DNA from 3 places in the Aquamicrobium sp. genome. Region 1 is predicted to be linked to each of the others. Evidence: predicted binding sites of a transcription regulator. Region 1 holds the regulator's gene; each other region holds the start of a gene.
The links. The regulator PhoB, encoded in region 1, activates phosphate uptake and scavenging genes when phosphate is short. The targets are predictions, from matches to a motif close to TGTCATNNANCTGTCAT.
Positions count from the first base shown of each region.

Region 2: the regulator PhoB is predicted to act here: its motif matches at 1,607-1,623, upstream of M9945_RS01590 (alkaline phosphatase).
Region 3: the regulator PhoB is predicted to act here: its motif matches at 5,474-5,490, upstream of M9945_RS07155 (esterase-like activity of phytase family protein).

Region 1 is NZ_JAMLIE010000003.1:335,821-346,409, forward strand. Features, by position in the region: gene M9945_RS19060 (hypothetical protein) at 41-355, shown strand; gene M9945_RS19065 (GlsB/YeaQ/YmgE family stress response membrane protein) at 485-739, opposite strand; gene M9945_RS19070 (methyl-accepting chemotaxis protein) at 826-2,454, opposite strand; gene M9945_RS19075 (substrate-binding domain-containing protein) at 3,033-4,073, shown strand; gene pstC (phosphate ABC transporter permease subunit PstC) at 4,144-5,520, shown strand; gene pstA (phosphate ABC transporter permease PstA) at 5,517-6,851, shown strand; gene pstB (phosphate ABC transporter ATP-binding protein PstB) at 6,965-7,726, shown strand; gene phoU (phosphate signaling complex protein PhoU) at 7,738-8,445, shown strand; gene phoB (phosphate regulon transcriptional regulator PhoB) at 8,468-9,157, shown strand; gene ybgF (tol-pal system protein YbgF) at 9,343-10,287, shown strand; gene tilS (tRNA lysidine(34) synthetase TilS) at 10,317-10,589, shown strand, end outside.
Region 2 is NZ_JAMLIE010000001.1:312,434-323,022, forward strand. Features, by position in the region: gene M9945_RS01580 (DUF3419 family protein) at 1-891, shown strand, start outside; gene M9945_RS01585 (class I SAM-dependent methyltransferase) at 897-1,562, shown strand; gene M9945_RS01590 (alkaline phosphatase) at 1,670-3,421, shown strand; gene M9945_RS01595 (hypothetical protein) at 3,536-3,952, shown strand; gene M9945_RS01600 (ABC transporter ATP-binding protein) at 3,957-4,622, shown strand; gene M9945_RS01605 (ABC transporter permease) at 4,635-5,939, shown strand; gene M9945_RS01610 (UbiX family flavin prenyltransferase) at 5,950-6,510, opposite strand; gene M9945_RS01615 (AAA family ATPase) at 6,617-8,137, opposite strand; gene M9945_RS01620 (AraC family transcriptional regulator ligand-binding domain-containing protein) at 8,160-9,143, opposite strand; gene M9945_RS01625 (thiamine pyrophosphate-binding protein) at 9,279-10,589, shown strand, end outside.
Region 3 is NZ_JAMLIE010000001.1:1,450,632-1,461,220, reverse strand. Features, by position in the region: gene ppk2 (polyphosphate kinase 2) at 1-717, shown strand, start outside; gene M9945_RS07195 (DUF1344 domain-containing protein) at 864-1,136, shown strand; gene M9945_RS07190 (histidine phosphatase family protein) at 1,140-1,730, opposite strand; gene fabI (enoyl-ACP reductase FabI) at 1,727-2,545, opposite strand; gene M9945_RS07180 (DnaJ C-terminal domain-containing protein) at 2,634-3,617, opposite strand; gene M9945_RS07175 (RT0821/Lpp0805 family surface protein) at 3,698-4,105, opposite strand; gene pdxH (pyridoxamine 5'-phosphate oxidase) at 4,198-4,812, shown strand; gene M9945_RS07165 (DUF4258 domain-containing protein) at 4,819-5,082, shown strand; gene M9945_RS07160 (DUF2283 domain-containing protein) at 5,079-5,273, shown strand; gene M9945_RS07155 (esterase-like activity of phytase family protein) at 5,556-6,908, shown strand; gene M9945_RS07150 (crotonase/enoyl-CoA hydratase family protein) at 6,955-7,707, opposite strand; gene M9945_RS07145 (acyl-CoA dehydrogenase) at 7,719-9,491, opposite strand; gene M9945_RS07140 (hypothetical protein) at 9,658-9,894, shown strand; gene purD (phosphoribosylamine--glycine ligase) at 9,898-10,589, opposite strand, start outside.

The DNA of each region.
Region 1 (10,589 bases):
CGCCGTTTCCCCCGCACATCCACGCAAAGGGAGAATTCCAATGGCGTTGTTCTCGGGCCGCAGCAACGGTCACGATCTTCACCGCGACATCGAGGCGCTGCGCCGCGAGGTGGCGGCGCTGAGCCGCGCGGCCACCAAGCGCGGCACTGCCGCCTGGCGGGGCGCGAGCGACGAGGCGTCCGGCCTCTACGACGACGTCGCCGAGCGGATCGGCCACGCCCTGCCCGTCATCCGCCGCCGCGCGCACGATCTCGAGGAGACGATCCGCGACAATCCGGGGCGTGCCGCGGCGGCCGTCGGCCTCGCCGCGCTCACCATCGCCGCGATGGCGCTCCTGCTCGGCAATCGCCGCTGAGGCAAAAAGGCAGCGGACAAAAGGAAACGGGCGGCCCGAGCCGCCCGTTTTTCGTCCTTGCCGCCGGTCGTTACCGGCTGGCCGATCGCGCGGGCCGGTCCCGGAAGGACCATGCCCGCCGGAGCGATCTCAAGCCTGCTTCACCAGCCTGATGAGCACGAGGAGGATCACCGCGCCGATGGTGGCGTGGATGATGGCCGCGATGATGCCGCTGCCGATGCTGATGCCGATGGCGGGGAACAGCCAGCCGGCGATGAACGCGCCGACGATGCCGACGACGATGTTGCCGAGCAGGCCGAAGCCGTAGCCCTTGACGAGCTGGCCGGCGAGCCAGCCGGCGATCGCGCCGACGATGAGGAAAATAAGCAGACTTTCGATGCCCATATGAGACGCCTCCTTTTGGGGGTGGTGCGATCATGAACGGGGATCGGCGCGCTGTCCAGCCGTCCCCGCGCGATTTTGTCGCAGCGTCAGAACTCCTCCCACGACTCGTCCGCGGCCGTCTCCGGCCGGGCGGCGAGGGCCGTTGCGCCGTTGACGCGGGCGACGCCGCGCGGCCCCGACAGCACTGGACCGCCGCCCTGCCGCGCCGGCGCATGGGTCGCCCGGGCCGGCCTTGCGCGCGGCCGCTCCGTGCCCTCGCCGATGCGGAACCGCTCCAGCTTGGCGGCGAGGTCCACCGCCTCGCCCTTCAGGCGCTGCGTCTCGGCCGAGGTCTCCTCGACCATGGCGGCGTTCTTCTGGGTGATCTGGTCCATCTGGCCGACGGCCGTGCTCACCTCGGCGATGCCGCGCGACTGCTCGGCCGCGGCCGAGGCGATGTCGGTCATCAGGTGGTTGATCTCGTCGATGCGCCCGATCATCCGTCCCAGCGCCTCGCCGGCCGCGCCGACCAGCGACACGCCCGCCTCGACATGGTCCGAGCTGGTCGAGATCAGCTCCTTGATCTCCTTGGCCGAGCTGGCGCAGCGCTGGGCGAGGCTGCGCACCTCCTGCGCCACCACGGCGAAGCCCCGCCCGGCATCGCCGGCCCGCGCCGCCTCGACCCCGGCGTTCAGCGCCAGAAGGTTGGTCTGGAAGGCGATCTCGTCGATGACGCCGATGATCGCGGCGATCTCCTCGGACGAGGCCTTGATCTTGCCCATCGCCGCTACCGCGTCGGTGACCACCTTCTCCGACTGGGCCGCCTCGGCCTGTGTCGCGCCGACCACGCCCGACGCCTTGCCGGCATTGTCGGCGGTCAGCCGCACGCTTTCCGACAGTTCGTGCAGCGCCGCCGAGCTTTCCTCGAGGCTCGCCGCCTGCTGCTCGGTGCGCCGCGACAGGTCGTCGGAGGCGGTGGCGATGCCCTCCGCGCCGGCGACGATGGCGGTCGAGGTGGCGTGGACGTCGGCGATGGCCGCATGCAGCGAGCCGATGGCCGTGTTGAAGTTGCCGGCCATCGCCACGAACTCGTCCGGCATCCGCGCTGAAAGCCGGCTTTCGAGATTGCCGTCGGCGAGACCGTCGAGCGCGTCGGCGAGCAGTTGCAGCGCGGCGCGCTGGTCGGCCTCGGCCTTCGCCTTCTCCTCCTCGGTCCGGCGCCGCGCCGCCGCCAGCTCGTCGAGATAGATCGAGACGCCGTAATCCATGTCGAGCATCGCCGCCTTGACCACGGTGGCGACGTCGCGGGCGAGGTCCGCGGCGCGCCTGCGCCCTAAGGCCGAGGGCCAGCGCGCGGCGACGACCGCGCCGATCAGTTGCTCGAGGATCAGCGCGTAGCCGCCGATGTACCAGCGCGGCTCCAGCCCGAGGCGGGCATGGACCTGCCCGACGACCGACACGCCCTCGACATAGCGGTTGTCGAATTCGGCGCTGGCGATGATGTTCCAGTGCTTTTCCTGGCGCTTCTTGGCGCTGTCGAGATGCTTCTCGTTGGAGAACATGGAATAGGTCTGCGGCGTCACCCGCACCTTGGCGTAGAACCGGTCGAGCGCCGGGTCGATCGATGCGGCGATCACCGCCGCGAGCGAGCGCAACCGCGCCCGTGCGGCATCGTCGATACCGATGAAGTCGAGCCGCTCGGCGAGGGCGGCCGGGTCGTGTGCCTGATTGGTCATGGGTCATCCATTCTGCTGGTGCGATATGCGGCCCGCCTGCGGCCCCGTCCGGCCGCGCGGCGTCATTCCTCTCCGGCGCCTCCCGGGCCGGTACTGCATCACGCATACTGGAAGAACATGGATAATCATTAGTTGCTTTATAGAAAAATACAACTTCTAATATAGGCCCAAACACCCCGTATCCGGCCGGCCGGGAACGCATGCACATTCCTGCAAGGCAGCCATGCACGACGTACGGTTGCGTTCATCGGCGACGACTCCTATCTGGGGTGTGTCGGTGATCTACCTCCTCCCGGAAAGCCGACACCAGACGCGGCACCTCCTCCCCCCTTGGCCGCGTCCCAGAACAACCCGCCGGACCTCCTCCCCCGGCGGGTTTTCTTTTTCTCCCGATGTGGCGCCGGATCGCCGCCGGCCCACCCGACCATTCTTCCCGCGCGGCGCCGCATGCCGGCTAAACCGACATCGAGCGGTAACAGAACCGACAGAAAACTGTCATCCAACTGTTACACGGAGCCCTTATTGCCGCTTCCGACGCAAGCGCGTCGACGGAATTTTCCGAACAGGAGTAGGCTCCAATGAACAAGTTCTTCCTCACCGTATCGACTGCCGCCATCGCCCTCGCGATCCAGTCGGGCGCCGCCCTCGCCCAGTCGCGCGACACCATCCAGATCGCCGGCTCGTCGACCGTCCTGCCCTTCGCCTCGATCGTGGCCGAGGAGTTCGGCAACGCCTTCCCCGAGTTCAAGACCCCGGTCGTCGGTTCGGGCGGCTCGTCGGGCGGTCTGCGCCAGTTCTGCGGCGGCGTCGGCGAGAACACCATCGACATCGCCAACGCCTCGCGCCGCATCCGCGCCGCCGAGGTCGAGGCCTGCAACGCCGCCGGCGTCAAGGACATCCGCGAAGTCCAGATCGGCTATGACGGCATCGTCTTCGCCACCAGCGCCACCAAGGGCGACTTCGCGCTCGAGCCGGTCCACGTCTTCAAGGCCATCGCCGCCCAGGTCGCCGTCGACGGCAAGCTGGTCGACAACCCCTACAAGAGCTGGAACGAGATCGACGCCTCGCTGCCCGACCAGCCGATCGCGCTGGCGATCCCGGCCTCGAACCACGGCACCCGCGAAGTGTTCGAGGAGCGCGTGATCGCCACCGGCGCCAAGGAAGCCGGCCTGCCGGAGCTGTCCAAGGAAGACCATGAGAAGGTCCTGAAGAACTTCCGCCAGGACGTCGTGGTCGAGATCGCCGGCGACTACACCGAGACGCTCGCCCGTCTCCAGGCCAACCCCGATACCGTCGGCGTCTTCGGCCTCTCCTTCTACGACCAGAACCGCGACACGCTGAAGGTCGCCACGATCTCCGGCATCACCCCCTCGCTCGACACCATCGCCAAGGGCGAGTACCCGGTTTCGCGCCCGCTCTACTTCTACGTCAAGGGCGAGCACATCGGCGTCGTCCCCGGCATCGCCGAATATGTCGAGTTCTTCCTCTCCGACCAGATGGCCGGTCTCGGCGGCACGCTCGAGAGCGCCGGCCTGATCCCGGCCCCGGCCGAGGAGACCGCCGAGGTCCTGGCCGCCTTCCAGGAAGGCAAGGCCCTGACCGCCGCGGACCTGAAGTAAGGGTTTCATCCCGATGGGGCGGGCCGGCGCCAGCCGGTCCGCTCCCCTTTCTCGTTGGGGACCCTCGCCCGTGAACACCACGATCGTTGCCGGATTGCTGCTGGTTCTTCTCGCCTTCGCCTATCAGACGGGATGGTCGCGCAGCACCCGCCTGGCGCCTGCAGACGGAGGGCGGCTGCATTCGCGCCCCGTCTATCACGGGGCGCTGGTGGCCATCTGGGCGCTTGCGCCTGCTCTTCTCATCCTCGCTCTGTGGGCCCTGTTCTCCGAGACAGCGAGCCGGGCGTGGATCATCGCCCAGCTTCCGCCCGAGATCGCCGCGCTCCAGGGCGTCGATCTCGAGGACGCCATCCGCCGCGTGCGCCAGATCGCCTCGGGCTTCGGCGTCGCCGGCGAGACCGCCCCTTACGAGAACAGCGCCGCGCAGGCGCTGGTCGAGTTCAACCTCCTGACCTTCGCCGCCGCGATCGCGGCGGCGGCCGGCACCGGCGCGATCGCGCTGTGGTTCGCGCGCGGCCGCATCACGCCGCGGCTTCGCGCCCGCAACGAGGTCGAGACGGTCGTGCGCCTCGCCATGATCGCCTGCTCGGTCGTCGCCATCATGACCACGGCCGGCATCGTCGCCTCGCTGCTCGCCGAGGCCGTGCGCTTCTTCACCTTCGTCAACCCGGTCGACTTCTTCTTCGGCACGGTCTGGCGTCCCGGCTTTTCGTCAACAGGCACCGGCGCGGGCGGCCAGTACGGCCTCCTGCCGCTCCTGTGGGGGACGCTGATGGTCGCCTCGATCGCCATGCTGGTCTCGCTGCCCATCGGCCTAATGACCGCGATCTACCTGTCGCAATATGCCAGCCCCAGGGTGCGCGACACGGTCAAGCCGATCGTCGAGATCCTCGCCGGCATCCCGACCATCGTCTACGGCTTCTTCGCCCTCGTCACCGTCGGCCCGTTCCTGTCCTCGGTCGGCCAGGCCGTCGGCCTCGACATCCGCGCCATCAGCGCCCTGACCGCCGGCTCGGTCATGGGCATCATGATCATCCCCTTCATCTCCTCGCTGTCGGACGACATCATCCGCCAGGTGCCGAAGGGTCTGCGCGACGGCTCGCTCGGCCTCGGCGCGACGCAGTCGGAGACGATCAGGCGCGTCATCCTGCCGGCGGCGCTGCCCGGCATCGTCGGCGCGTTCCTGCTCGCCGTCAGCCGCGCCATCGGCGAGACCATGATCGTGGTCCTCGCCGCCGGCAACAGCCCGTTCCTGCGCCTGAACCCCGGCGAGCCGGTCTCGACCGTCACCGTCACCATCGTCAACCAGCTCACCGGCGACACCGACTTCGCCTCGCCGCAATCGCTGGTCGCCTTCGCGCTGGGCCTGACGCTCTTCGCGATGACCCTCGTCCTCAACGTCGCCGCCCTCTACATCGTGCGCCGCTACAGGGAGCAGTACGAATGACCTCCGAAGAACGGCTCGCGCTCATCCGCGCCGGCCTCTCCTCCCGCCACGCCCGCGAGAGAAGGTTCCGCTTCTACGGCCTCGCGGCCATCGCCGCCGCGCTCGGCGCCGTCGTCATCCTGTTCGGCATGATCCTCGCCAAGGGCCTGCCGGCCTTCACCCAGGCCACGCTGACGCTCGACGTCGCCTTCGACCCCGCGATCGTCAAGGTCGAGGACAAGCCGCGGCAGCGCGAGGGCCAGTCGCCGGCCGATTACCGGCAGGAGCTGCTCGCCTGGGAGCGCAAGGTGACGATGCTGAACTGGAACCGCGTCGTCGAAGAGGCGGTGCGCGCGGCCGCCCCCGGCACCGAGGCCGATTCCCGCCAGCTCCTGTCGATCGTCGAGACCAACGCCCGCTTCCAGCTTCGCGACCTCTTCGTCGCCGATCCCTCGCTGCTCGGCAAGACGGTCGCGGTGAAGATGCTCGCCTCGGCCAATGCCGACAACTGGCTGAAGGGCAACATCGACCGCTCGCTGCCCGACGCCCAGCAGCAGCTTTCGGCCCCCGCCCGGGCGCTGGCCGACGAGCTGCGCGAGAAGGGCAACATCGACTTCGCCTTCGCCTGGCACATCTTCACCAACACCGATTCGCGCTCCGCCCCCGCCTCGGCCGGCCTCGCCGGCGCCTTCGTCGGCTCGCTCTACATGATGCTGGTGGTGATCGTGCTCGCCGTACCGATCGGCGTGATGAGCGCGGTCTATCTCGAGGAGTTCGCGCCGAAGAACCGCTTCACCGACCTCATCGAGGTCAACATCAACAACCTCGCGGCCGTGCCGTCCATCGTCTTCGGCCTGCTCGGCGCGGCGGTGTTCATTAACTACTTCCGCCTGCCGCTGTCGGCCCCGCTGGTCGGCGGCCTGGTGCTGACGCTGATGACGCTGCCGACCATCATCATCGCCACCCGCTCGGCGCTGCGCGCGGTCTCGCCCTCGCTCAGGCAGGCCGCGCTCGGCCTCGGCGCGTCGAAGACGCAGACCGTGTTCCACCACGTCTTGCCCGTCACCTATCCCGGCATCCTGACCGCGACCATCATCGGCGTCGCCCAGGCGCTGGGCGAGACTGCGCCGCTGCTGCTCATCGGGATGAACGCCTTCGTCGCCCAGGTGCCGGGCACGCCGCTCGACCAGTCCACCGCCCTGCCGGTGCAGATCTATCTGTGGCAGGGCAACGAGAACCGCAACTTCTTCGAGGCGCGCACCTCGGCGGCGATCATCGTCCTGCTCGGCCTGATGCTGACGCTGAACGCCATCGCCATCTTCCTGCGCACGCGGCTGGAGAAGCGCGCATGACCACGAACACCGGAACGGAGGCTATCGCCATGCACATGCCGGCCGAGAAGATCGTCCCTCAATCGGACCTCTACACCATGAAGTCGTCCACCATCCGCACGCCCGACGCAGACATGCGCCCGGCCCGCATCACCGCCCGCGAGGTCGGCGTCTTCTACGGCCCGAAGCAGGCGCTGTTCGACGTGTCGATCGACATCCCGGAAAAGGCCGTCACCGCCTTCATCGGCCCCTCGGGCTGCGGCAAGTCGACCTTCCTGCGCTGCCTCAACCGCATGAACGACACCATCGAGGGCTGCCGCGTCACCGGCACGATCCGCCTCGACGGCTCCGACATCGCCGACCCGGCGCTCGACCCCGTGGAGCTGCGCGCCCGCGTCGGCATGGTGTTCCAGAAGGCGAACCCGTTCCCCAAATCGATCTACGAGAACGTCTCCTACGGCCCGCGCATCCACGGCCTCGCCCGCGCCCGCGCCGACCTCGACGCCATCGTCGAGTCGAGCCTCCAGAAGGCCGGCCTGTGGAACGAGGTCAAGGACCGGCTGAACGAGCCGGGCACCGGCCTTTCCGGCGGCCAGCAGCAGCGCCTGTGCATCGCCCGCGCCATCGCCGTCTCGCCGGAGGTGATCCTGATGGACGAGCCGTGCTCGGCGCTCGACCCCATCGCCACAGCCCGCATCGAGGAGCTGATCGACGAACTGAAGCAGAACTTCACCATCGTCATCGTCACCCACTCCATGCAGCAGGCCGCGCGCGTATCGCAGCGCACCGCCTTCTTCCATCTCGGCAATCTCGTCGAGGAAGGCCCGACCGACATGATCTTCACCGGCCCGCTGGAAAAGCGGACGCAAGACTACATCACCGGCCGCTTCGGCTAGGAGGCACGACCATGGGGCAGCACACCGTCACATCCTTCGACGAGGACCTCGACGCCATCGACCGGCTGATCCACGACATGGGCGATCTGGCCGACGCGATGGTCGCGGCGTCCGCCCGCTCGCTGGTCACGTCCGACACGGCGCTGGCGCAGCGCGTCATCTCCGACGACGCGGTGATGGACGCGCGCCAGCGCGAGCTGGACGACCGCGCCATCACGCTGATCGCCAAGCGCCAGCCCGTGGCGCAGGATCTGCGCTCGGTCGTCGGCGCGATCCGCATGGCCGCCGATCTCGAGCGCATCGGCGACCTCGCCAAGAACATCGCCAAGCGCGTCGGCGCCGTCGGCGAGAACGCCACCCCGCGCGAGCTCTCGCACTCGATCGAAACCATGGCGCAGGCCGTGATCGCCCAGATCGACCGCGCCATCGCCCGCTACGAGGCACGCGACCACGAGGGCCTTGCCCGGCTGCGCGACGAGGACGAGAAGATCGACGTCCAGTACACGGCCGTGTTCCGCGAGCTCCTGACCTACATGATGGAGGACCCGCGCAACATCACCGCCTGCACGCATCTGCTGTTCTGTGCCAAGAACCTCGAGCGCATCGGCGATCATGTGACGAACATCGCCGAAAACGCCTATTATGTGCTGACCGGCCACCAGCTGCCGCTGAACAGGCCGAAAGCAGACGAGACGGTGATGGCGGTACGGCCGAAGTGACGGGCCCCGCAGGAAGCAGGACATGATCGCTCCGAAAATCATGGTGGTGGAGGACGAGGAGCCGCTCGGCGTCCTCCTGTGCTACAATATGGAAGCCGAGGGATACCAGGTCGAGGTGGTGACGCGCGGCGACGAGGCCGAGATGCGCCTGCGCGAGACCGTGCCGGACCTTCTCGTGCTCGACTGGATGGTGCCGGCCGTCTCCGGCATCGAACTGTGCCGCCGCCTGCGCCTGCGCGCCGAGACCGAGCGGCTGCCGATCATCATGCTCACCGCCCGCGGCGAGGAGACCGACCGCGTGCGCGGTCTGACGACCGGGGCGGACGACTATCTCGTCAAGCCGTTCTCGATGCCCGAATTCGTCGCGCGGGTGCGCGCGCTGCTGCGCCGCGCCAAGCCCGAGGTGCTGTCCTCGGTGCTCAAGGTCGACGACCTCGTCCTCGATCGCGAGACGCACCGCGTCCATCGCGGCGAGGCGGAACTGAAGCTCGGCCCCACCGAGTTCCGCCTGCTCGAGTTCCTGATGCAGCATCCCGGCCGCGTCTTCTCGCGCGGGCAGCTTCTCGACAATGTCTGGGGCGAGACGCTCTATATCGACGAGCGCACCGTCGACGTCCATGTCGGGCGGCTGCGCAAGGCGGTCAATCTCGACGGCCTGCCCGACGTGATCCGCACCATCCGCGGCGCCGGCTACGCCATCCGCGAGATCTGAGCGCGCCGGCAGGTCCGATCGTTCCGCCCCCATCGTTCCGGCACCGTATCGACGCCGCGTTTCCATGCCGCGCGGCGTCAATCACAATTTGGCCGAACTCGGCTGTGCTGATAAAAGGATGCCCGCGAACCGCGATCGGAGAGGATCGCGGACCAACCACAGGCAACCCGATGAAGAGACCAGACATGTTTTTGCGTTTTCTGCTGATCGGCGCCCTCGCCTTGCCGCTTGCGCTCGCCGCCGGCACGGCCGCGCGCGCGCAGGCCACCGATCCGCGCGTCGCCCAGCTCGAGGAGCAGGTGCGCCAGCTGAACGGCCTCGTCGAGGAGCTGAACTTCCAGCTCCTCCAGATGCAGGACCAGCTTCGCCGCATGCAGGAGGACAACGAGCTGCGCTTCCAGGAACTGGAGGAACGCCGCTCGGATGCGTCGGGCGCACAGCGCCCGCGCGACCATGCCGCGACCACCCCGCCGCCTGCCGCCAACGCACCCCCGCCGACGGGAAGCGGCGACGACGAGTTCTATGCCGCCGAAGAAGCCGTGACCGGCGGCGGCGCGCAGGTGCGCGGCGAGCCGCCGCGCAATCTCGGCAGCATCACCTTCGACGCCGACGGATCGCCGCGCGTCGCCATGCCGGCCGAGCAGCCCCCCGTTGGCCAACCCCCTGCCGGGCAGGTTCCGGTGGGACAGACGCAGGCCGCGCCGGCGCAGGACGGAACCACGGTCGCGGCGCTGCCGCCGCGCGGTGACGACGATGACGAGCTCTACCGCAACGCCTACGAATTCGTCCTGTCGGGCGACTACGGCACGGCCGAGGCCGGCTTCCGCGACCTGATCGCGCGCTTTCCCGACAGCGAGCATGCGGCGGACGCGCATTTCTGGCTCGGCGAATCGCTGCTCGCCCAGCAGAAGCCGCGCGAGGCGGCCGAGATCTTCCTCGCGGCCAGCCGCGACTTCCCGCAGGCGCGCAAGGCGCCCGACACGCTGTTCAAGCTCGGCGTCTCGCTCGTCGCCATGAACCAGCGCGACGTCGCCTGCGCCACCTTCACCGAAGTCCTGCAGCGCTACCCGCAGGCCAGCGCCGCGCTCACCGAGCGCGTGAAGCAGGAACAGGCCGCGGCCTCCTGCTGACGCTAGACGGGGGTCCCGGGACGACCGCGGTGGACCTCGACCCGCTTTCCCTTTTTCGCGATCTGGACGCCGGCGCCGTGCTGGCCGTCGCCGTTTCCGGCGGCAGCGATTCGCTGGCGCTCCTCCTCCTTGGCCACGACTTCGTCCGCCGCCATCGCCCGGCGCTGCGGCTGACCGCCGTCACCGTCGATCACGGCCTGCGCCCCGAATCCGCCGCCGAGGCGGCATGGGTCGCCGCCTTCTGCCGCCAGCGCGGCATCGCCCACGAGACGGTGGTCTGGCAGGGCGACAAGCCGGAAACC
Region 2 (10,589 bases), on a different contig from region 1:
CGCTTCTACGGCCGGGCCGACGATCCGGCGAACGGCGACGCCTACCGGCGCTTCATCCGCCCGGTGCTCGATCCGGCGACGCGCGCCTACTGGGACGGGCGCGGCCTTTCCGGCCGCCGGCGCATCTCGATGTTCCACCGCCGGCTCTACCGCCACGGCCTGCTCGGCCACTTCATCGGCTGGGGCCATCTCCTGGCGCGCCTCTACGGCATCGACCCGCGCCGGCTGCTTCAGGCGCGGACGCTGGAGGAGCAGCGCCGCCTGTTCGACGAGACCATAGCGCCGCTGTTCGACAAGCGGCTGGTGCGCTGGGTGGCGGGCCGCAAGTCGTCGCTGTTCGGCCTCGGCATCCCGCCCCAGCAATACGAGGCGCTGGCCGGGCATGGAAGCGGCGGCATGGCCGGCTTGCTGCGCCAGCGGCTGGAGCGGCTGGCCTGCGATTTCCCGTTCTCGGAGAACTATTTCGCCTGGCAGGCCTTCGGCCGCACCTATGGCGACCGGCACGACGCGCCGCTGCCGCCCTATCTGCTGCGCGGCAATTATGAGACCGTGCGCGCCCGCGCCGGGCGCATGTCGGTCGAGAACGTCTCCGTCACCGAGCTTCTGGCGGCCAAGCCGGCGGCCTCGGTCGACCGCTTCGTCCTCCTCGACGCGCAGGACTGGATGACCGACGCGCAGCTTGGCGCGCTGTGGCGCGAGATCACCCGCACCGCCGCCCCCGGCGCGCGCGTCGTCTTCCGCACCGCGGCCGAGCGGAACCTGCTGCCGGGCCGCGTCGAGGCCGGGCTCCTCGACCGTTGGGATTATCGCGAGGCGCAGTCGCGCGCCCTCCACCGGCGCGATCGCTCCTCGATCTATGGCGGGTTCCACCTCCACGTCCTGAAGGAATGAGCGCGATGGACCGCACCCTCGATCACGGCGCGCTGATGGACAGGGTCTATCGCTGGCAGCGCCGCTTCGGCTTCTACGACCTGACGCGCAAATACTACCTGCTCGCCCGCGACCCGATGATCGCCGGGCTCGCCCCGCCGCCGGGCGGCGCGATGCTGGAGATCGGCTGCGGCACCGGGCGCAACCTCGTCCGCGCCGCGCGGCTCTATCCCGGCGTGGCGCTCCACGGCATCGACATCTCGCGCGAGATGCTGACGGCCGCCGGCGCGGCGGTGGAGCGGAACGGCCTGCGCGGCCGGGTGCGGCTCGCGCTCGCCGACGCCGCCGGCTTCGACCCGGCCACGACCTTCGGCCGCGAGAATTACGACCGCATCTTCATCTCCTACGCCGTGTCGATGATCCCGCAATGGCGCGCCGTGGTCGAGGCCGCCGCGCGCCGGCTCGCGCCGGGCGGCGCGCTCCACATCGCCGATTTCGGTGACATGGCCGCCCTTCCCGCCTGGTCGAGGGCGGCGATGCATACGTGGCTTCGCTGGTATCACGTCACCCCGCGGCCCGACCTGTTCGCGGTCGCCGGCGAGGTCGCGGACGCCGTCGGCGGGACGAGCGAGGAGCGGCGGCTCCATCGCGGCTTCTCGTGGATCGGCATCGTCATGAAGCCGGACATTTAGCCGGCTTCTTTTGGCGAGCAGCGGACCTTCACGAGCCCGTTCCCTGTCACACGCGCGTTATCTGCCGGTCCTAGACAGGACGCATCTCAACGCATGGAGAAAACGAGATGCGCAAACTGCTTGCCGTGCTGGCAACCACCACGATGCTGTTCTCGCCGGTCGCGGCGTCGGCCGCGACGGTCTTCCCGCTGGATCGCGCCACGATCCTCGTTTCCTCGCCCTTCGACGTGAAGGTCGAGTTCGACGCCGTCGTCGCCGAGGGCGACGTCAGCGTCACGGTCAACGGCAGGCCCGCGGCCGAGGTGCTCGGCAAGCCCTTCACCTTCATCGAGAAGGAGGACGGCGTCGAGGCCTCCGCCCTGCGCGTCGAGGCGGTGACGATCCTGACGCCCGGCACCTACACCGTCGTCGCCAGGGCCGGCGACGAGGAAAAGACGGTGATCTGGGACGTCTACGGCACCCCCGAGGCGCCGGTGGCGAAGAACGTCGTCTTCCTGATCGCCGACGGCCTTTCCGTCGCCCACCGCACCGCCGCCCGCATCATGTCGAAGGGCATGAGCGAGGGTAAGGCGAACGGCCGCCTCGCCATGGACGACCTCGACTACGCCGCCTTCATCGGCACGTCCTCGACCGAGTCGATCGCCACCGACAGCGCCAACACCATGTCGGCCTACATGTCCGGCCACAAGACGGCGGTGAACGCGCTCGGCGTCTATGCCGACCGCACCAAAGATTCGCTCGACGATCCGAAGTTCGAGACGCTGGCCGAGGCGCTGCGCCGCCAGACCCGCAAGTCGATCGGCATCGTCACCACCTCCGAGCTCCAGGACGCCACGCCGGCCGCCGTGTTCGCGCATACGCGCCGCCGCGCCGACAAGGCCGAGATCAACAGCCAGACCTTCGAGCTGAAGCCGGACGTCATCCTCGGCGGCGGCTCGGCCTACTTCCTGCCGCAGACGCAGCCCGGCTCCAAGCGCAAGGACGACATCGACCACGTCGCCCTCTACCGCGAAGCCGGCTACACGCTCGCCACCTCGAAGGGCGAGCTCGAGGCCGCGGCCGGCTCCAACACCGGCAAGGTGCTGGGCCTGTTCCACACCGGCAACCTCGACACCACGCTCGACCGCGAGTTCCTGAAGAAGGGCACCGTCGACAGGTTCCCCGAGCAGCCCGGCCTCGTCCAGATGACGCAGACCGCGCTCGACCTGCTGTCGCGCAACGAGGACGGCTTCGTGCTGGTCGTCGAGGCGGCGAATGTCGACAAGATGTCCCATCCGCTCGACTGGGACCGCGCCGTGATGGACACCATCGAGTTCGACAAGGCGGTGGGCCTCGCCCGCGGCTTCGCGGCGGAGAATCCCGACACGCTCGTCATCGTCACCGGCGACCACACCCACGGCGTCTCGATCATCGGCACCGTCGACGACGACAAGCCGGGCGAGACGATGCGCGAGAAGGTCGGCACCTATGCCGAGGCCGGCTTCCCGAACTATGTCGACGAGGACGGCGACGGCTATCCCGACCGCGTCGACGTCTCGCGTCGCCTGTTCATCGCCGCCAACAACGGCCCGGACCGCTACGAGACCTTCCGCCCCAAGCTCGACGGCCCGTTCGTGCCGGCGATCCAGAACGAGAACAAGCAGTACGTCGCCAACGAGGCCTACAAGGACGTTCCCGGCGCGGTGTTCGTCGAGGGCAACATCCCGGCGAGCGGCGACACCGGCGTCCACGCCATCGACGACGTCGTGCTCCAGGCCTCCGGCCCCGGCGCGGAGCGGTTCCGCGGCTACATGGAGCAGAGCGACGTCTACCGCGTGATCGCCGAGGCGCTGGCGCTCGGCGCGCGGCAGACGCAGTAAGCGGCATCGCCCGCACGCATCCGGTCCGGGCCTTCGGGCCCGGGCCTTTCCGCTTCGCTTTGGGTAGAGATCATGCCGCAGCCCCTCGATCCCGGCCGCCGCCGCCTGCTCGCCATGGCCTGCGCCCTTGCCCTCGCTCCGGCGGGGAGGGCCGCCGCGACCGACGACACCATCGCCTTCGGCCAGCTCTACGCCTCGTTCGGCGTGCTCGGGCTGACCTTTTCCGACAGGGTGAAGGAGCTGGCCGGCAGCGCCGTCGCCATCCGCGGCTTCATGGCCCCGCCGCTCAAGGCGGAAGCGAATTTCTTCGTGCTGACCGAGGTGCCGGTCGCGCTCTGCCCGTTCTGCGATTCCGACGCCGACTGGCCGAACGACATCGTCGTCATCTATCTCGGCCGGGCGCAGACCTTCGAGCAGGCCAACGGCCTGATCGAGGTAAGGGGCACGCTCGAGGTCGGCTCGTGGACCGATCCCGAAACCGGCTTCGTCAGCCTGCTGCGCATCGTCGATGCCGATTTCCGCCGGGTGTAGCGCCATGATCCCCCTCGCCGTCGAAGGCCTCGCGATCCGCTATCCGGGGCTGCCCGTGCCGGCGCTCGACATTCCCGCGCTCTCCATCGCGCCGGGCGCGCAGGTCGCGCTCACCGGCCCGTCCGGCTCGGGCAAGACCACCTTCATCAACGTCGTCACCGGCATGGAGCGCGTCCCCATCGGTAAGGTTGCGTGGGCGGATGACGACCTGGCGGCGATGCCGGAAGGAGGGCGCGACCGCTGGCGCACGCGCAATGTCGGCCTCGTCATGCAGGACTTCCATCTCTTCCCCGGCCTCACCGCGCTCGGCAACGTGCTGCTGCCGCAGCGGCTTTCGCGCCTGCGACTGCCCGAGGGCGCGCGCGCCTTCGCCCTCGACATGCTGGAGCGCGTCGGCATCGGCCGCGTCGACCAGCCGGTCGAGACCATGTCGCGCGGCCAGATGCAGCGTGTCGCCGTGGCGCGTGCGCTCGCCGGCCGGCCGGGTATCATCGTCGCCGACGAGCCGACCGCGAGCCTCGACGCCGAAACGGGCGAGGCCGTCGCCGACCTCGTCATCGGCCTTGCCGGCGAGATGGGCGCGACGCTGATCGTCGCCACCCACGATCCCCGGCTGATCACGCGGCTCGGCCGCACCCTGCGGCTGGACAACGGCCGGATCGACGGCTGAGGAGGCGCGCCGGTGCTGCATTTCATCCTTGCCGATCTCGTGCGCAATCGCGTCGGCGTCGCGATCCTCGTCGTCCTCGTGGCGCTGGCCACCGCGCTCGGCGTCGCCGTGACCCTGCAGGAACGCGCGCTGCGCCTCGGCAGCGCCCGCGCCGCCGCGCCGTTCAACCTGGTGGTCGGCGCGCCGGGCAGCGAGACCCAGCTCGTCCTCTCCTCCGTCTTCCTCCAGCCCGCGCCGCTGCCGCTCCTGAAGCCGCAGGTGCTGGCCGCGCTGCGCGCCGACCCGCGCGTCGCGGCAGCGGTGCCGGTCGGCTTCGGCGACTTCATCGAGACCCACCCCATCATCGGCACCACCTCCGACGCCATCGCCATGTTCGGCGGGCTGTCGGAAGGCACGGGCTTCGACCATCTCGGCGACGCCGTGGCGGGGGCGCAGGTGGCGCGCGCCATCGGCTCGACCTTCCGGCCGTTCCACGGCAATGCCGGCGAGGCGGGCGAGGTCCACGCCGGGATGGAGTACCGCATCACCGGCCGCCTCGCGCCGACCGGCACGCCGTGGGACCGCGCCATCCTCGTGCCGATCGAGGCCGTCTGGGACGTCCATGCCGACCATGGCGACGGCGAGGCCGACCATGACGGGGCGGAAGCGCACGGTCACGACCATGGCCACGATCACGCGCACGACGACGATCACGGCCACAATCATGGGCACGACCACGACCATGAGGGCGGGATCGCCTCGCGGCCGGTGGACGAGACGAGGCTGGCGGACGGCGACAATCCCGGCGTCCCCGCCATCGTGGTCAAGCCGAGATCGATCGCCGACGCCTACAATCTGCGCCTCGAATACCGCGCCGGCGGCGCCACGCTCGCCGCCTTCCCCGCCGAGGTGCTGACGCGGCTCTACGGCACGCTCGGCGATGCGCGGCAGGTGCTGGCGCTGGTCGCGGCCGGGGCGCAGGCGCTGGTCGCCGCCGCCATCCTGATGGTCGTTGCCATCCACGTGCTGCAACGCCGCCGCCAGATCGGCGCGCTCAGGGCGTTCGGCGCGCCGCGCGCCGTGGTGCTGGCCATCGTCTGGCTGGAGGCCTTTGCCGTCGTTCTCGCCGGGCTCGTTCTCGGCTTCGCCATCGGCTATGCCGCCGCCCGCGTCCTGTCGGCGAAGCTCGGCGCGGCGAGCGGCATCGCCATGCCGGTCGAGTTCCACGCCGCCGATGTCCGGCTGCTGCTGGCATTCCTGATTGCCGCAGCAGTGGTCACGCTGCTGCCGGCCTTCCTCGCCTACAGGCAGACGCCGGCGCAGGCGCTGCGCGCGTGAGGCGGGCGCTTCATTCGCCCCAGCGTGGGGCTATGCCGGTCTCGACGCCGAGCTGGTCGAGCATGCGCATGACGGTATGGTCGACGAGGTCGGCGATCCCTTCCGGCCGGTTGTAGAACGCCGGCACCGGCGGGAAGATCACCGCGCCGAGCCGCGCCAGCTTCAGCATGGTTTCGAGGTGCCCCGCATGCAGCGGCGCTTCGCGGATGCCGAGCACCAGCGGCCGGCGCTCCTTCAGCGTCACGTCGGCGGCGCGGCTGATCAGGTCGCCGCCATTGCCGGTGGCGATGTTGGACATGGTCCTGACCGAGCACGGGGCGACGATCATGCCGTGCGCCCGGAACGAGCCGGAGCTGATCGGCGCGCCGATGTCGGCATGGCGGTGGACGACGTCGGCCAGCGCCTCGATGTCCCTGATCGCGACGTCGCATTCCTGCGCGATGGTGCGCCGCGCCGCCGGGCTGACGACGAGATGCGTCTCGATGCCGTCGACGCCGCGCAGCACCTGCGCGATCCGCAGGCCGTAGGGGGCGCCGCTGGCCCCGGTCATGGCGAGGATAATGCGTTTCATGCTCGGTCCCGAAGCCCTGAGGCGTGCCCGCTCCTTGAACACCACTAGGCGCGGCCTGTCCATAAAGCGGGTCGGCAAGCGGCGATGACGCGAGGTCGCACCCCCGTCAAAGATGCGCCGCGATCCTCTCCGCCGCCTCGCCGTCCCGCGTGTCGATCCGCCGCCAGCCCATCGGCCCGGGATCGCGCCCGAGCTGGGCGCGCACGACGGAAGCGGTCGCGTCGGACGGATCGCCGCGCCGCGCCTCGACCCGCTCGACCAGCATGCGCTCCGGCGCCTCGAGCCAGAAGCCGGCGAAATCGACGCCGGCCGCCGCCGCCACCGCCTCAATGGCGGCGCGTTCCTCCGGCCGGCCGGCCACGGCGTCCGCGATCACGCCGTGGCCGGCGGCGAGGATGCGGGCCGCCTCCTCGCATTGCCGCGCATAGACCGTGCCCGAGACCTCCGGCCGGTAGGCCTCATCCGGCAGGCGCGTCTCGGCCGCCACCCCGAACAGCGCCTTGCGGATGCGGTCGCTGGAGAGGATCCGCGCGCCGGGCGCGGGGCCGATGGCATGGGCGATCCGTGCCGCCGCCGTCGACTTGCCGGAGCCGCTATAGCCGCCGATGGCGACAAGGCGCGGGGCCGGCGGCGCGGCAAGCGCGCGGGCGAGGTCGAGATAGGCGCGGGCTTCTTCCGCGAGCGCATCCGCGTCCGCGCCGCCTTGCAGCGCCTGGCTCGCCGTCACATGGGCGCGCACGGTGGCGCGCATAGCGAGGAACAGTGGCATAAGCGGCAGGCCGGCTGTTTCGTTGGCGGCGTCGAGATAGCGGTTGAACACGAGGTTGGCGAGCGCGCCGAGGTCGCGATGCCACAGATCCATGACGAGGAAGGCGAGATCGTAGAGGATGTCGATCGTCGCCATCTCCTCGTCGAATTCGAGGCAGTCGAACAGCACCGGCTCGCCGTCGATCTCGACGATGTTGCGCAAATGAAGGTCGCCGTGGCAGCGCCGCACCTTGCCCTCGCGCTGGCGCGCGTCGAGCAGCGGCCGATGGCGTCGCCACAAGGCGCGCATCGCCTGCACCGCCGCCTCGGTCGCGGCGTCGCCGAACACGGCGCGCCCCGCCTCCAGCCCGGCCTCGTTGATGCGCAGCACCGCCTCGATCCGGGCGCTGCCGCTGGTGCGCGCATCGGCAACCGTCGGCGCGTCGGCGTGGAAGGCGGCGATCGTCGCGGCGAGCCGCGCGATGAGAGGCAGTGAGAGCGCGCCGCGCCGTGCCATGCGGTCGAGGAGCTTGTCCTCGTCGAAGCGCGCCATTTCGAGCACGGCCTCGACCGGCGTCCCCTCGTCGTCGAGCGTCAGCGTTCCGTCGCTTGTCCGTGTCAGCCGCCGTACCCGGCGGTAGAGGCCGGGCGCGGTGCGGCGGTTGAGCTCGAGCTCGCGTTCGCACAGCGCCAGCCGCCGCTCGGGCGTCGAGAAATCGAGATAGGGCTGGCGTACCGCCTTCTTCAGCTTCCACGCGATGCTGCGGCCGAGGAGGACGAGCGAGATGTGGGTCTCGGCCGTCTCCGGCGGCTGGCCGTCACGGCGGGCGAGTTCGGCGCGCAGGAAGGCGAGAGCTTCGTCCTGGGTCTCGATCCGCATGGTCTCGCCCCCGCTTTCGGCGTCAGCCCGCCACCGCCTCGCGCCGGCGGCGGAACTGGGCCGGCGTCAGCCCGGTCCAGCGGCGGAACGCCTTGGCGAAGGCGCTTTCGTCGGAAAAGCCCAGCGCCTCGGCGATGTCGCGCAGACCGGAGCCGCCGCGCAGCCGCTCCACCGCGAGGGCATGGAGGCTGGCGTCGCGCAGCAGCTTGAACGAGGTGCCCTCCTCGGCCAGCCGCCGGTTCAGGTGCCGGCCGCTGAGGCTGAGCCGCTCGGCGACGCGCTCCTTGCCCCAGCGCGGATTGGTGCGGATCAGCCGCTGCACCTCGGCGGAAAGGCTGGCCTGGCCGAGCTCGGCCAGCATCCGGTCGGTCAGCTCGCGCAGATGCGCGCGCAGCGTGCCGTTGGCCTGGATCAGCGGCAGGGCGAGCTGCGAGGCGTCGAACATCAGCGCGTTGTCGGCCGCGCCGAAGGTCAGCGGGATGCGCAGCAGCGCGCGGTACTCGCCCGGCGCGCCGAGCGGCTGGTGGGCGAGGCTGAGGCCGGCCGGCCGGAACGCGCCGCCCGTCGCCCAGATGCTGAGCCGGAGCAGGCCGGCGAGCGCGGCTTCGACGCGCTCGGCCTGCCGCGTCGCCAGATGCGGCCGGTAGTGGACCGCGACGAGGTCGCCGTCGTTGTCGACCACGAAATCGCCGCCCTCGCCGACGATGGGCGCGACCTCGACGAGCTGCTCCAGCGCCTCGCCCAGCGTGTCGCAGGAGGCGAGCAGCATGCCGGCGCAGTCGAGATGGCCGGCCTGCAATTCGAGGCCGAGGCGCAGGCCGGCGAGCGCGTCGCCGCTGGCGCCGCAATAGGCGTCCCACAGACGGTCGAGCGTGGCGAGTGGCAGCCGCGCATGGTCCTCGACCGCCTTGCGCAATTCGGCCGGCAGCGCCAGCGCCTGCCGGTCGGCGCTCTGGATGACCGCGCGCGCATAAAGCCGGTTGACGCTGAAGAGATCCTCGCTCATGGCCCGAATTGCCGCCTGCCCGTCCTGTTTGAAACGTTACGGTCAGCCCCCGCTGAACTAAGCTCTTAGTTAGTAGAGCATATTCCGGGATCGGGCCAGTGGCCGCCCGGAAAGGCGACTATCGGGGGGAATTACATGAGCGAGATGAAAGGCGGCGAGCTTCTCGCCCGCATGCTGCATGCCGAAGGCGTCGAGCGCGTGTTCGGCATCATCGACGGAACCTATTTCGGCTTCTATTCGGCGCTTCACCGGCTTGGCATCGAGATCGTCACGCCGCGCCACGAGACCAGCGCCGCCCACATGGCCGGGGCCTATGCGCGGCTGACGGGCAGGCTCGGCGTGTGCATGGCCTCGAACGGGCCGGGGGTGGCCAATCTCCTGCCCGGCCTCGTCGTCGAGCAGGCGGAGGGCAACCGGGTGCTCGCCATCACCAGCGCCCGCCGGCCGGCGATCATGTATCCCGACCGCGGCGGCGCCTACCAGTGCTTCGACCAGGCCGGGGTGATCGGCCGCATCGCCAAGTGGAGCGCGGCGGTCTCCTCCTTCGAGCGCATCCCGGAGCTGGCGCGCAAGGCGCTGCGAGCCTCGTGGGAAGGCCGCCCCGGCGTCGTCCATCTCGACGTGCCGGAAACGCTGATGAACGGCAAGGTCAAGGCTCCCGCCGCGTCGAAGCCCACGCAATACCGCCGCGCCGCGCCGATCCCCGCGCCGGAAGATCAGGTCGAGCGCGCCGCGCGCTGGCTCACCGAGGCCGACGCGCCGATGATCCATGCCGGCAGCGGCGTCGTCCATGCGCGCGCCTTCGCCGAGCTGGAGCGGGTGGCGATGCTCACCCACGCCCCGGTGACGACGAGCTGGGCGGCGCGCGGCGCCCTGCCCGAGACCTCGCCGCTCGCCGTGCCGATGCCGCATGTCAGGATCAACCACAAGGTGCGCAACGAGGCGGACGTCGCGCTGGTCCTCGGCTCGCGCCTCGGCGAGACCGACTGGTGGGGCAAGCCGCCCTATTGGCGCGACCCCGCCGAGCAGCGCACGATCCAGGTCGACATCGACGAAGGCAATCTCGGCCTGAACAAGCCCGCCGATCTGCCGGTGCTGGCCGATGTGAAAGGGTTTCTTTCCGCACTGGCCGGGCGGCTGGAGACGATGGAAATCGCCGGCCTCGACGCCCGCCGGCGGCGCATGGAGGGCTACGCAAAGCTGATGGCCGACGAGCGCGCCGGCTGGGACAAGGCGCTCGCAGACATAAGCGAGCCGATGAACCCGGCCCATATCGCCACGATCTGCGGCGAGCTGTTCCCCGAGGACAGCGTGCTGGTGGCCGACGGCGGCAACGCCGCGGTCTGGGCGATGTTCTACCACAAGGCGCGGGTGCCGAACCGCATCCTCTCCACCTTCCGCTTCGGCATGCTGGGAGCCGGCATGGCGCAGGCCATCGGCGCGGCG
Region 3 (10,589 bases), on a different contig from region 1:
CAGCTCGAGCGCCTCCAGATCGAGCTGGTGAAGCTGCAATCCTGGCTGCAGGCGACCGGCGAGCGGGTGATGATCCTGTTCGAGGGGCGGGACGCGGCCGGCAAGGGCGGCACCATCTTCGTCGCCCGCCAGTACATGAACCCGCGCACCGCGCGCAACGTCGCGCTGACCAAGCCGACCGAGACCGAGCGCGGGCAATGGTATTTCCAGCGCTACGTCACCCACTTCCCGACGGCGGGCGAGTTCGTCACCTTCGACCGCTCGTGGTACAACCGCGCCGGCGTCGAGCCGGTGATGGGCTTCTGCACGCCGCAGCAGCACGCGCTCTTCCTCGAGGAGACGCCGAACTTCGAGAAGGGCGTCGTCGCCGACGGCATCAGGCTGTTCAAGTTCTGGCTCGCCATCGGCCAGGAGACGCAGCTGAAGCGCTTCCACGACCGGCGCCACAGCCCGCTGAAGATGTGGAAGTTCTCGCCGATGGACATCGCCGGCATCGAGAAATGGAACGATTACACGAAGGCGCGCGACCTGATGTTCGAGCGCACCCACAGCGAGCATGCGCCGTGGACGGTGGTGCTGGCCAACGACAAGCGGCGGGCGCGGCTTTCCGTCATCCGCCGCCTGCTGTTGTCCATCCCTTATGAGGGAAAGGACATGGAGGTGATCGGCGAGGAAGACGGCGCGGTCATCGCCGCGCCGGACGAGGCTTTCCGCTGAGGGAAAAATGCCGCGGCAAGGCGCCCGCGCCGCAAAGCTGCAAAACTTTTGACATAGTGATCCTGTTTCTGCTTTCGTCTCGCCCGGACGATCGAACATGCTCCGCGACAGGGCGGGGCCAAGGACAAGAGCCAAAGGACAAGGGAATGCACATGCGCACCGTGACAGGGATGCTTTCCGCGCTTCTGGTGGCCGCCGGCCTCATGCTCTCCTCGGGCGCGGCGCTGGCCGCCGACGACGAAGGCAAGATCAGCCGCGTCGACCGCGAGGCGCTGACGATCACGCTCGACAACGGCAACACCTACAAGCTGTCGGGCGAGTTCGACGTCGAGGCGCTTCAGGAAGGCGTCGAGGTCGTGCTGGCCTACGACACGGTCGGCGGCGAGAAGCTCGTCACCGATCTCGTCATCTACGAATAGACCTTACAGCCATTCCAGCCGCCCGCCCACCAGCCGCAGGATACGGTCCTGCGGGATGGGCAGCATGACGGCCTCATTCGGCTCCATCGCGCCGGCGAGACTGAAGACGGCGCGCATGACGCCGCCATGGGTGACGCAGACCGTGTCGCGCGCGACGCCCTCCAGCCACGGCCGCACCCGCGCGGTGAGCCCGGCATAGCTTTCCGCGCCCTCGCCCGGCGGCACGAACGCCCATTTGTCGGCCTGGCGGCGCGCGAAGCAGCCGGGATCGACCGCTTCCAGCTCGGGGAAGGTGTGGCCCTGCCAGTCGCCGAAATTGACCTCGACGAGGCACGGATCGGTGCGGTAGCCGGCGGGGTCCAGCCCCATGGCGGCGCGCAGCCGCTCCATGGTCTCGCGCGTCCTCCGCATCGGGCTGGCGACGAAGTCGAACCCGGCCGGATCGGCGATCAGCCCGGCCAGCGCGCGGCCGTTGGCGCTCGCCTGCGCGCAGCCCTTCTCGTTCAGGTCGGTGTCGGCCTGCCCCTGAAGCCGGGCCTCGGCATTCCAGTCCGTCTCGCCGTGGCGGACGAAATAGACGGTTGGGCCAGTCATTCCTTGACGGTGGTTATGTCCGGCGCGTCGACCGCCTTCATGCCGACGACGTGGTAGCCGGCATCGACATGGTGCACCTCGCCGGTGACGCCGCGCGACAGGTCGGAAAGGAGGTAGAGTCCCGAGCCGCCGACCTCCTCGATGGAGACGGTCTTCTTCAGCGGCGCGTTGTATTCGTTCCACTTGAGGATGTAGCGGAAATCGCCGATGCCGGAGGCGGCGAGCGTCTTGATCGGGCCGGCGGAAATGGCGTTGACGCGGATGCCCTTGCCGCCCAGATCGACGGCGAGGTAGCGCACGCTGGCCTCCAGCGCCGCCTTGGCCACGCCCATGACGTTGTAGTGCGGCATCACCTTCTCGGCGCCGTAATAGGTCAGCGTCAGCAGCGAGGCGTTGTCGGCGAGCATCGCCTCGGCGCGCTTGGCCACCGCGGTGAACGAGTAGACGGAAATGTCCATCGTGCGCAGGAAGTTGTCGCGCGTCGTGTCGACATAGCGGCCGTCGAGCTCCTCCTTGTCGGAGAAGGCGATGGCGTGGACGAGGAAGTCGAGCTTGCCCCACTTCTTCTCCAGCCCGGCGAACACGGCGTCGACGCTCTGCATGTCGGTGACGTCGCAGTCGCCGGCGACATGTGCGCCCAGCTCGGCGGCCAGCGGCTCGACGCGCTTGCGGAAGGCGTCGCCCTGATAGGTCAGCGCCAGCTCCGCGCCCTGATCGGCGCACGCCTTCGCGATGCCCCAGGCGATCGACCTGTTGTTGGCGATGCCCATGATGAGGCCGCGCTTGCCTGCCAGAAGACCGTTTCCTGCCGCCATGTGTGGTTACTCCGCATTCATCCCCGCCGCCTGCCCTATCGCACAGGCGCATTGCCGCTTCAAGGCACAAGGCGGTGGGCGGCGGGCTTCAGGCGCCGGCCGCCCGGGCCTTGCGCATCAGCGCCTCGAGCTCCTGGTCGCCGCCCTCCGGCAGCATGATGCGCACATGGGCGTAGAGGTCGCCGTGGCCGCCGGACTTGAGCGGCAACCCCTTGCCCTTGAGCCGCAACTTGCGGTCCGAGCTCGACCAGGCGGGAATGGCGACCGCGAGCCGCCCCGAGGGCGTCTCGACGGGCACCTTGGCGCCGAGGACGGCGTCGGCAAGCGGCACCGGAACGTCGACGTGAAGGTCGCGCCCCTCGACACGGTAGAGCGGATGCGGCCGCAGGCGGATTTTGACCAGCGCGTCGCCCGGCTGGCCGCCGAAGGGCGAGGGCTGGCCCTGCCCCTTGAGGCGAATCGTCTGCCCGTCCTCAACGAAGGCCGGCAGCTTGATGCCGACCTTGCGCCCGTCGGGAAACAGCGCCGTCACCTTGGCGGCCTGCGCCATGTCCTCGACCGTGACGTCGAGCGCGACGTTCAAATCCGCGCCGGCCGGCGGGGCCGACCGGCTGCCGGCGGGACCGCCGCCCATGCCACCGCCCATGCCACCACCGGGGCCGCGTCGGAACGACTGGCCGAACAGCTCGCTGAAGATGTCGCCGGCGTCGAACCCCTCGCCGTCCGTGCCGGAGGTGCGGAACTCGAAATGCGCGCCGCCCGGCCCGGCCCGGCCGCCCGCGCCCTGGGCGCGGCGGAACGCGGCGAAGGGATCGCCGCCGGCTCCGCCTTCGAAGCCGGTGAAGCGCTGCTTGCCGGATGCGTCGATCTCGCCGCGGTCGAACTGGCCGCGCTTGTCGTCGTCGCCGACGATCTCATAGGCTTGGTTGACCTCGGCGAAGCGGTCCTTGGCCTTGGGGTCGTCCGGATTCTGGTCCGGATGGTATTTCTTGGCGAGCTTGCGGAACGCGGACTTGATGTCCTTCGCCGATGCGTTCTTCGCAACGCCCAACACGTCATAGGGATCGCGCATCTGTGCCGCCTGCCGGAAAGGGATTCGTGGTGTTGCAGTCTATATGCGCCCACCTAGGAAGAAATTCCAGTGCGGCGGCGCTATTCGACGCGATCGAAGGCGGTCATGGTCCAGATTCGCGCCGAGCCGAGGCAGGCCTCGCCGCGATAGAGGTGGACGCCCTCGTAGCTCTCGCGCGAGGCGGTGAAGCGGCGGCACAGCCTGCCCTCGTCCTTGCGCTCGATGATCTGGTTGATCGCGCCGCGCGAGCCGGTCCCGGCATTGGCCCAGCCGAGCCCCTCGGTGCCGACCTCGTCGACGATGGCCGAGGACACCGCGTTGCGGATCGTCTCCTCGTCGGAGGCGACGACCGGGCCGTTCAGCGCGTCGGCCGGCCCCGGCCGCACCGAGCCCGTCAGCACGGAACGGTCCGGCACGGCGCTCTCGAGCGAGAAGCCGGCCGTGCCGCACGCGGCCAGCGGCAGCACGGCGGCAAGGCCGAGCCACACGAAAACAAGCCTGTCCCACGCAGCGAATGCTTGCGTCCGACGCGCCAATCGGCAATCTCCCCGTCGATGCCAAAGCATGCAAGGGGTCCATGATGACGGATACAGGGTTAACGGACGGTGACTTCACCGAAAGCGGGGAGCCCTACGCGCTGTTCGCGCGCTGGCTGGAGGACGCCAAGGCCTCGGAGCCGAACGACCCCAACGCCGTCGCGCTGGCCACCGTCGACCGCGACGGCATGCCGAACGTGCGCATGGTGCTGCTCAAGGATTTCGACGAGCACGGCTTCATCTTCTACACCAATTACGAGAGCGCGAAGGGCCGCGAGGTGCTGGGCGCGATGAAGGCGGCGCTGTGCTTCCACTGGAAGAGCCTGCGCCGGCAGGTGCGCGTGCGCGGCCCGGTCGAGACGGTGAGCGACGCGGAGGCCGACGCCTATTTCGCCTCGCGCCCGCGCGGCAGCCGCATCGGCGCATGGGCCTCGAAGCAGTCGCGCCCGCTCGAAAGCCGCTTCGCGCTGGAAAAGGCGGTTGCCGAATACACCGCCCGCCACGCCATCGGCGAGATCCCGCGCCCGCCCTACTGGTCCGGCTTCCGCATCCGGCCAGCCTCGATCGAGTTCTGGCACGACCGCCCCTTCCGCCTGCACGACCGGGTCGTGTTCACGACCGACGGCGGCGGCTGGAAGAAGACGCGGCTCTATCCGTGAGGGGCCATGGTCCAGCGACGCAAGCCGCTCGTCTATACGAAACATGCAGGCGACGCCGTCCGCGAGCGTGAACTGAAGCGCGAGTGGATCGAGGCGACCGTTCATTTTCCCGAATGGGAAGAAGCAGACCCCCGCCAGCCCATCCAGCGTCGCTATCGCACGATCACGGCGCACGGCGACCGCATCCTGCGGGTCGTCTGCTTGGAAACCGACGCCGAAATCCGTATATTGACGGCGTTCTTCGACCGCGGAGCCAGAAGACAGCCATGAAGCCGTCCGTCACATACGATGCGCAGGCCAACGCGGCCTATATCCGCTTCTCCGATCTCAAGGTGCTCGAAAGCGAGGAAGTCTCGCCCGGCGTCGTGTTCGACTATGACGCCGAGGGACGGCTGGTGGCGATAGAGCTGCTCGACGCCAAGGCCCAGCTTCCGCCGGAGCTTCTGGCCGAAGCGGCATAGCCCCCGATGGCGGCGATGACCGAAGGGATCGAGGCGACGGCGCGGCGGGAACCATCGCCTTCCGCAACCTCTATTTCGTCAGCTTCGCCGGAGGCGAGCCGCGGATCTTCGCCTGGATCACGCCGGACGAGGCGCAGGCGATGAAGGACCACGGGCTGGCCTGAAGTCCCCCTTCCCCTACAAGAGGACGCTCGCAGAACTGTCATCGTCGCGTCGGGCGGCTGTCATCGAGCGCGCTTAAGTCAGGTCCGGTCTCCATCAACCTCATGGAAGGCCAGACACATGATCCGCCATCTTCTCGCTTCCGCCGCCCTCCTTGCCCTCGCCGTGCCGGCCGGGGCGGAGCAGGTCTTCACTGCCACCCTCGCCGGCCACGCCTATCTGCCGGCCTTCACCCTCGTCGCGCCGCCGGCCGACGCGCCGCGCGACGCGTGGGTGTCCGGCAAGTTCACCCGCCCCCAGCGCAACGAAAGGCCGATGAGCGTCATGGGCGATGTCGGCGCGGCCTATGGCGGGCACAAGACCGGCATCTCGCTGCCGTTCCTCGGCCAGCCGGTGCAGGGCATGTCGGGCTTCGCCATGAACCGCGCCGAGGACGGCAGCGTCTTCACGCTCACCGACAACGGCTTCGGCTCCAAGGTCAACAGCCCCGACGCGATGCTGTTCTTCCACCGCATGAAGCCGGATTTCGAGACCGGCGCGGTCGAGCGCATCGAAACCGTGTTCCTGCGCGATCCCGACCGCAAGGTGCCGTTCCGCATCGCCTATGAGGGGACGGAGAGCCGCTACCTGACCGGCGCCGACTTCGACCCCGAGAGCATCCAGTATCTCGACGGCGAGATCTGGATCGGCGACGAGTTCGGCCCCTTCATCATCCGCGCCACCGCGGACGGGCGCGTACTTTCCGTCCACCAGACCATGCTCGACGGCAAGGCGCTGCGCGGGCCGGACACGCCGGGCGTCGTCGTTCCAGCCGCCGCCGGCAAGGATTTCACGGTCCAGCGCTCGGGCGGCTACGAGGGCATGGCGCTCCAGCCGGGCACGAACCTCCTCTGGGGCATGCTGGAAAAGCCGCTGCTGGGCGAGGACGGCAAGCCGGAAGGCGCGTTCCTGCGCATCGTCACCTTCGACACCGGCAAGGCCGAATGGACCGGCGACAGCTACAGGTTCCAGCTCGCCGAGGGCGCGGCGGCAATCGGCGACTTCAACTTCATCGACGAGACGCGGGCGCTGGTGATCGAGCGCGACAATGGCGAGGGCGACATCAGCCTCGAATGCACGGGCGAGGACAAGTCGGCCTGCTACCCGCTGCCGGCGAAGGTGAAGAGCATCGTGCTGGTCGATACCGCCGGCGTCGACGCCGACGGCTTCATCAGGCGGATCGGCACCATCGACCTGCTCGACATCGCCGACCCCGACGGCAAGGCGCGCCTGACGACGCAGTCGAACCGCGACCTTTCCGGCACGTTCACCTTCCCGTTCTTCACCATCGAGGACGTGATGCGCGTCGACGACACCCACATTATGGTCGCCAACGACAACAACCTGCCCTTCTCGGGCGGGCGCGAGATCGGCAAGGCCGCGAACAATGAGTTCATCCTGCTCGAGGTCGCCGATTTCCTCGCCGTGAAGTAGCACGCGGCATCGCGAGGCGTCGCGGGCGGTTGCCGCCCGCGGCGCTTCAGCCCTTCTTGCGGTTCATGAAGGCGACGAAGGCGTTGCGCGCCTCGTCCGAGGACAGGCGGGCGCGGAACTGTTCGCCCTCGGCCCTGATCCGCGCGACCAGCGCCTCGCGATCGCCGAGCATGAAGTCGCGGGCGATCTTCAGCGCCTGCGGCGGCTTGGCGGCGACGCGCTGGGCCAGCGCCAGCACCGCCGCTTCCAGTTCCTCCTCCGCCACCACATCGTGGATCAGGCCGGCGGCCTTTGCGTCGGCGGCGGCGAGCGGCTCTCCCAGCCCGAGCAGCGCGAAGGCGCGCTGGCGGCCGAGCAGCGCCGGGCCGATGAGGCTCGACCCGGCCTCCGGCACGAGGCCGAGATCGACGAAGGGCGTGTGGAAGCGCGTGCGGGGCGTCGCCAGCGTCAGGTCGCAATGGAAGTTGATGGTCGTGCCGATGCCGACCGCGATGCCGTCGACACCGGAAACCACCGGCTTCTGCGCCGTCGCCAGCGCCATCAGGAAATCGTAGACCTCGGTGCCATGCTCGCCGCCGGTCGCCACCGCCATGAAGTCGGCGAGATCGTTGCCGGACGAGAACGCCCCCGGCACGCCGAGGATCAGGTGGACGCGCACGGCCTCGTCGGCATCGCCTTCCGTTAACGCCTTCGCCATCGCCGCATACATCGCCCGGGTGATGGCGTTCTTCTTGTCCGGCCGGTTCATGCGGACCGTCTGCACCGCGCCGTCGCGGGAGACCTCGATATGCTCGCTCATCGCTTTTCCCCTTACAGCGCCAGCGCCGCCGCGGCCGTGTCGAGGCTGTCCGCGCCCTCGGTGACGCGGTTCTTCAGCGCGGCCGTCTCGTCGATCAGGTTCTCGGCAAAGAAGCGGGCGAGCGAGACGCGGGCCTTGTCCTGCCCGGCAAGTGCGCCGCGGATCAGATAGGCCCCGCCGGCCGCGAGCGAGAAGAGCCGCAGATACGGCGTCGCGCCGGCCAGCGCCTCCTGCGTCCTGCCGCCGCCGAGCGCGGCGAGCAGGTAGTCGGTCGCGGCCTGGAGATCGTCGAGCGCGGCGGAGACCTTGTCCGCCGTTCGCCCGAAACCCTCGGCATTGGCCTTGCGCAGCGCCTCGACGTCGCCGCGCAGCTCGTCGATGTAGGCTTTCACCGTCTCGCCGCCCGACAGCGGCAGCTTGCGGGTGACGAGGTCGATGGCCTGGATGCCGTTGGTGCCCTCGTAGATCGGCGCGATGCGCGAGTCGCGATAGAGCGCGGCCGCGCCCGTCTCCTCGATGAAGCCCATGCCGCCATGGATCTGGACGCCGATGGACGAGACCTCGACGCCGATGTCGGTCGGGAACGCCTTGGCGAGCGGGGTGAGCAGCCCGGCGCGCTCGCTCCATCTGGCCGCGTCCTCGCCGCCCGCCTTGCTCAGGTCGATGGCGTGGGCGCAGGCATAGGCAATGGCGCGGGCCGCCTGGGTCAGCGCCTTCATGGTGATGAGGTTGCGCCGGACGTCGGGGTGGTGGACGATGGGCGCCATGCCCTCGCCGGCATAGTCCGCCGCCTTGCCCTGCCGGCGCTCCTGCGCGTAGGAAAGCGCCTTCTGGTAGGCGGCCTCGGCGACGGCGACGCCCTGCATGCCGACGGCGAGGCGGGCGTTGTTCATCATGGTGAACATGCAGGCGAGGCCGCGATTCTCCTCGCCGACCAGCCAGCCGATGGCCCCCGGCTCCCTGTCCTTCGCGAAGCCGTCGCCATAGATCATGGTGCAGGTCGGCGAGGCGTGGATGCCGAGCTTGTGCTCGATGGAGGCGCAGAAGGCGTCGTTGCGCGCGCCGAGCGAGCCGTCGGCGTTGACGAGGAACTTCGGCACGAGGAACAGCGAGATGCCGCGCGTGCCGGCCGGCGCGTCGGGCAGGCGGGCGAGCACGAGGTGGACGATGTTGTCGGTGAAATCGTGCTCGCCATAGGTGATGAAGATCTTCTGGCCGAAGATGCGGTAGGTGCCGTCGCCGGCCGGCTCGGCGCGGGTGCGCAGCGCGGCGAGGTCGGAGCCGGCCTGCGGCTCGGTGAGGTTCATGGTGCCCATCCACTCGCCGGTGACGAGCTTTTCGAGATAGGTCGCCTTGAGCGCATCGGAGCCGTGCTTCTCGATGGCCTCGACCGCGCCCATGGTCAGCGTGGGTCCCAGCGCGAAGGCCATGGAGCCGGAGTTCCACATTTCGAGCGCCGCGACGGAGAGCATGGTCGGCAGGCCCTGCCCGCCGTGATCGACCGGGCCGGCCAGCGCGTTCCAGCCGCCGTCGATCCAGCGGCGGTAGAGGTCGCGCCAGCCGGGTGGCATGGTGACGTCGCCGTCCTTCCACACCGCGCCGACCTCGTCGCCGACGGTGCGCAGCGGCGTCACCTCGTCGGAGGCGAAGCGGCCGGCCTCCTCGAGGATGGCGTCGACGAGGTCTTCCGAGAGGTCGCCGAGCCGGCCGGATTCCAGCGCGGCGCCGAGGCCCGCGACGTGCTTGAGCGTATGGGCGATCTCGGCAACGGGCGCGCGGTACATCTGGCTTCCTCCTCTGCGGCAGACAAAAGGGCTGTCACCCTTCCTGTAGGGATAGGGCTGCGGTTCCGCAACATGGCTATTGTTTTTTGACGTTTACGTCAACGTTCACGCGCCGTTGCGATGCCGAAGCGCCGGGGATAAGAATGCCCGAAGCAAGGAGACGGTCATGCTGGCGCGCCCGGAGAAGTATCGCTGCATCGAATGCAACCTGCCCTATGGTGCGGACGGGTTCTGGCTGCATGAGGGGCTGATCGAGAACGGCCCGGCCTACTGGTGCGACCGCGGACTGCTGTGCTCGCCGCGCTGCTCGCTGGAGCACTACCGCAAGCGCGCGGCCGAAGGCACGCTGCTGCGCGAGCCGGCCCCGAACCCGCTTGAGACGGATCCGGCCTTTTTCCGCTGAGGCTCAGCCGGCAGTCTTCTCGCGTTCCACCGCGCGCCAGCCGATGTCGCGGCGGCAGAAGCCGCCCGGCCAGTCGATGCGCTCGATGGCGGCGTAGGCGCGGGCCTGCGCCTCAAGAACCGTCGCGCCGGCGGCGGTGACGTTGAGCACGCGGCCGCCTGCTGCCACCAGCCGCCCCGAAGCGTCGCGCGCGGTGCCGGCGTGGAAGATCACGACGCCATCGCCTCCATCCTCGACGCCGGAGATGACGCTGCCCTTTTCCGGCGTGCCGGGATAGCCCTTCGCCGCCATCACCACGGTCAGCGCCGGCTCGTCGCGCCAGAGCGGAGAAAAATCCGCCAGCCTGCCCTCGGCGGACGCCAGAAGCAGCGGCAGGAGGTCGTCCTCCAGGCGCAGCATCAGCACCTGGCATTCCGGATCGCCGAAGCGGGCATTGTACTCGATGAGCTTCGGCCCGTCCTTCGTCAGCATCAGCCCGGCATAGAGCACGCCGGCGAACGGCATGCCCATCTCGGCCATGCCGCGCATGGTCGGCTCGACGATCTGGCTTGTCACCTGCGCCTCCAGTTCCGGCGTCAGCACCGGGGCGGGCGAATAGGCGCCCATGCCGCCGGTGTTGGGGCCGGTGTCGCCGTCGCCAACGCGCTTGTGGTCCTGCGCCGTGCCGAAGGGCAGCGCGGTTTTCCCGTCGCACA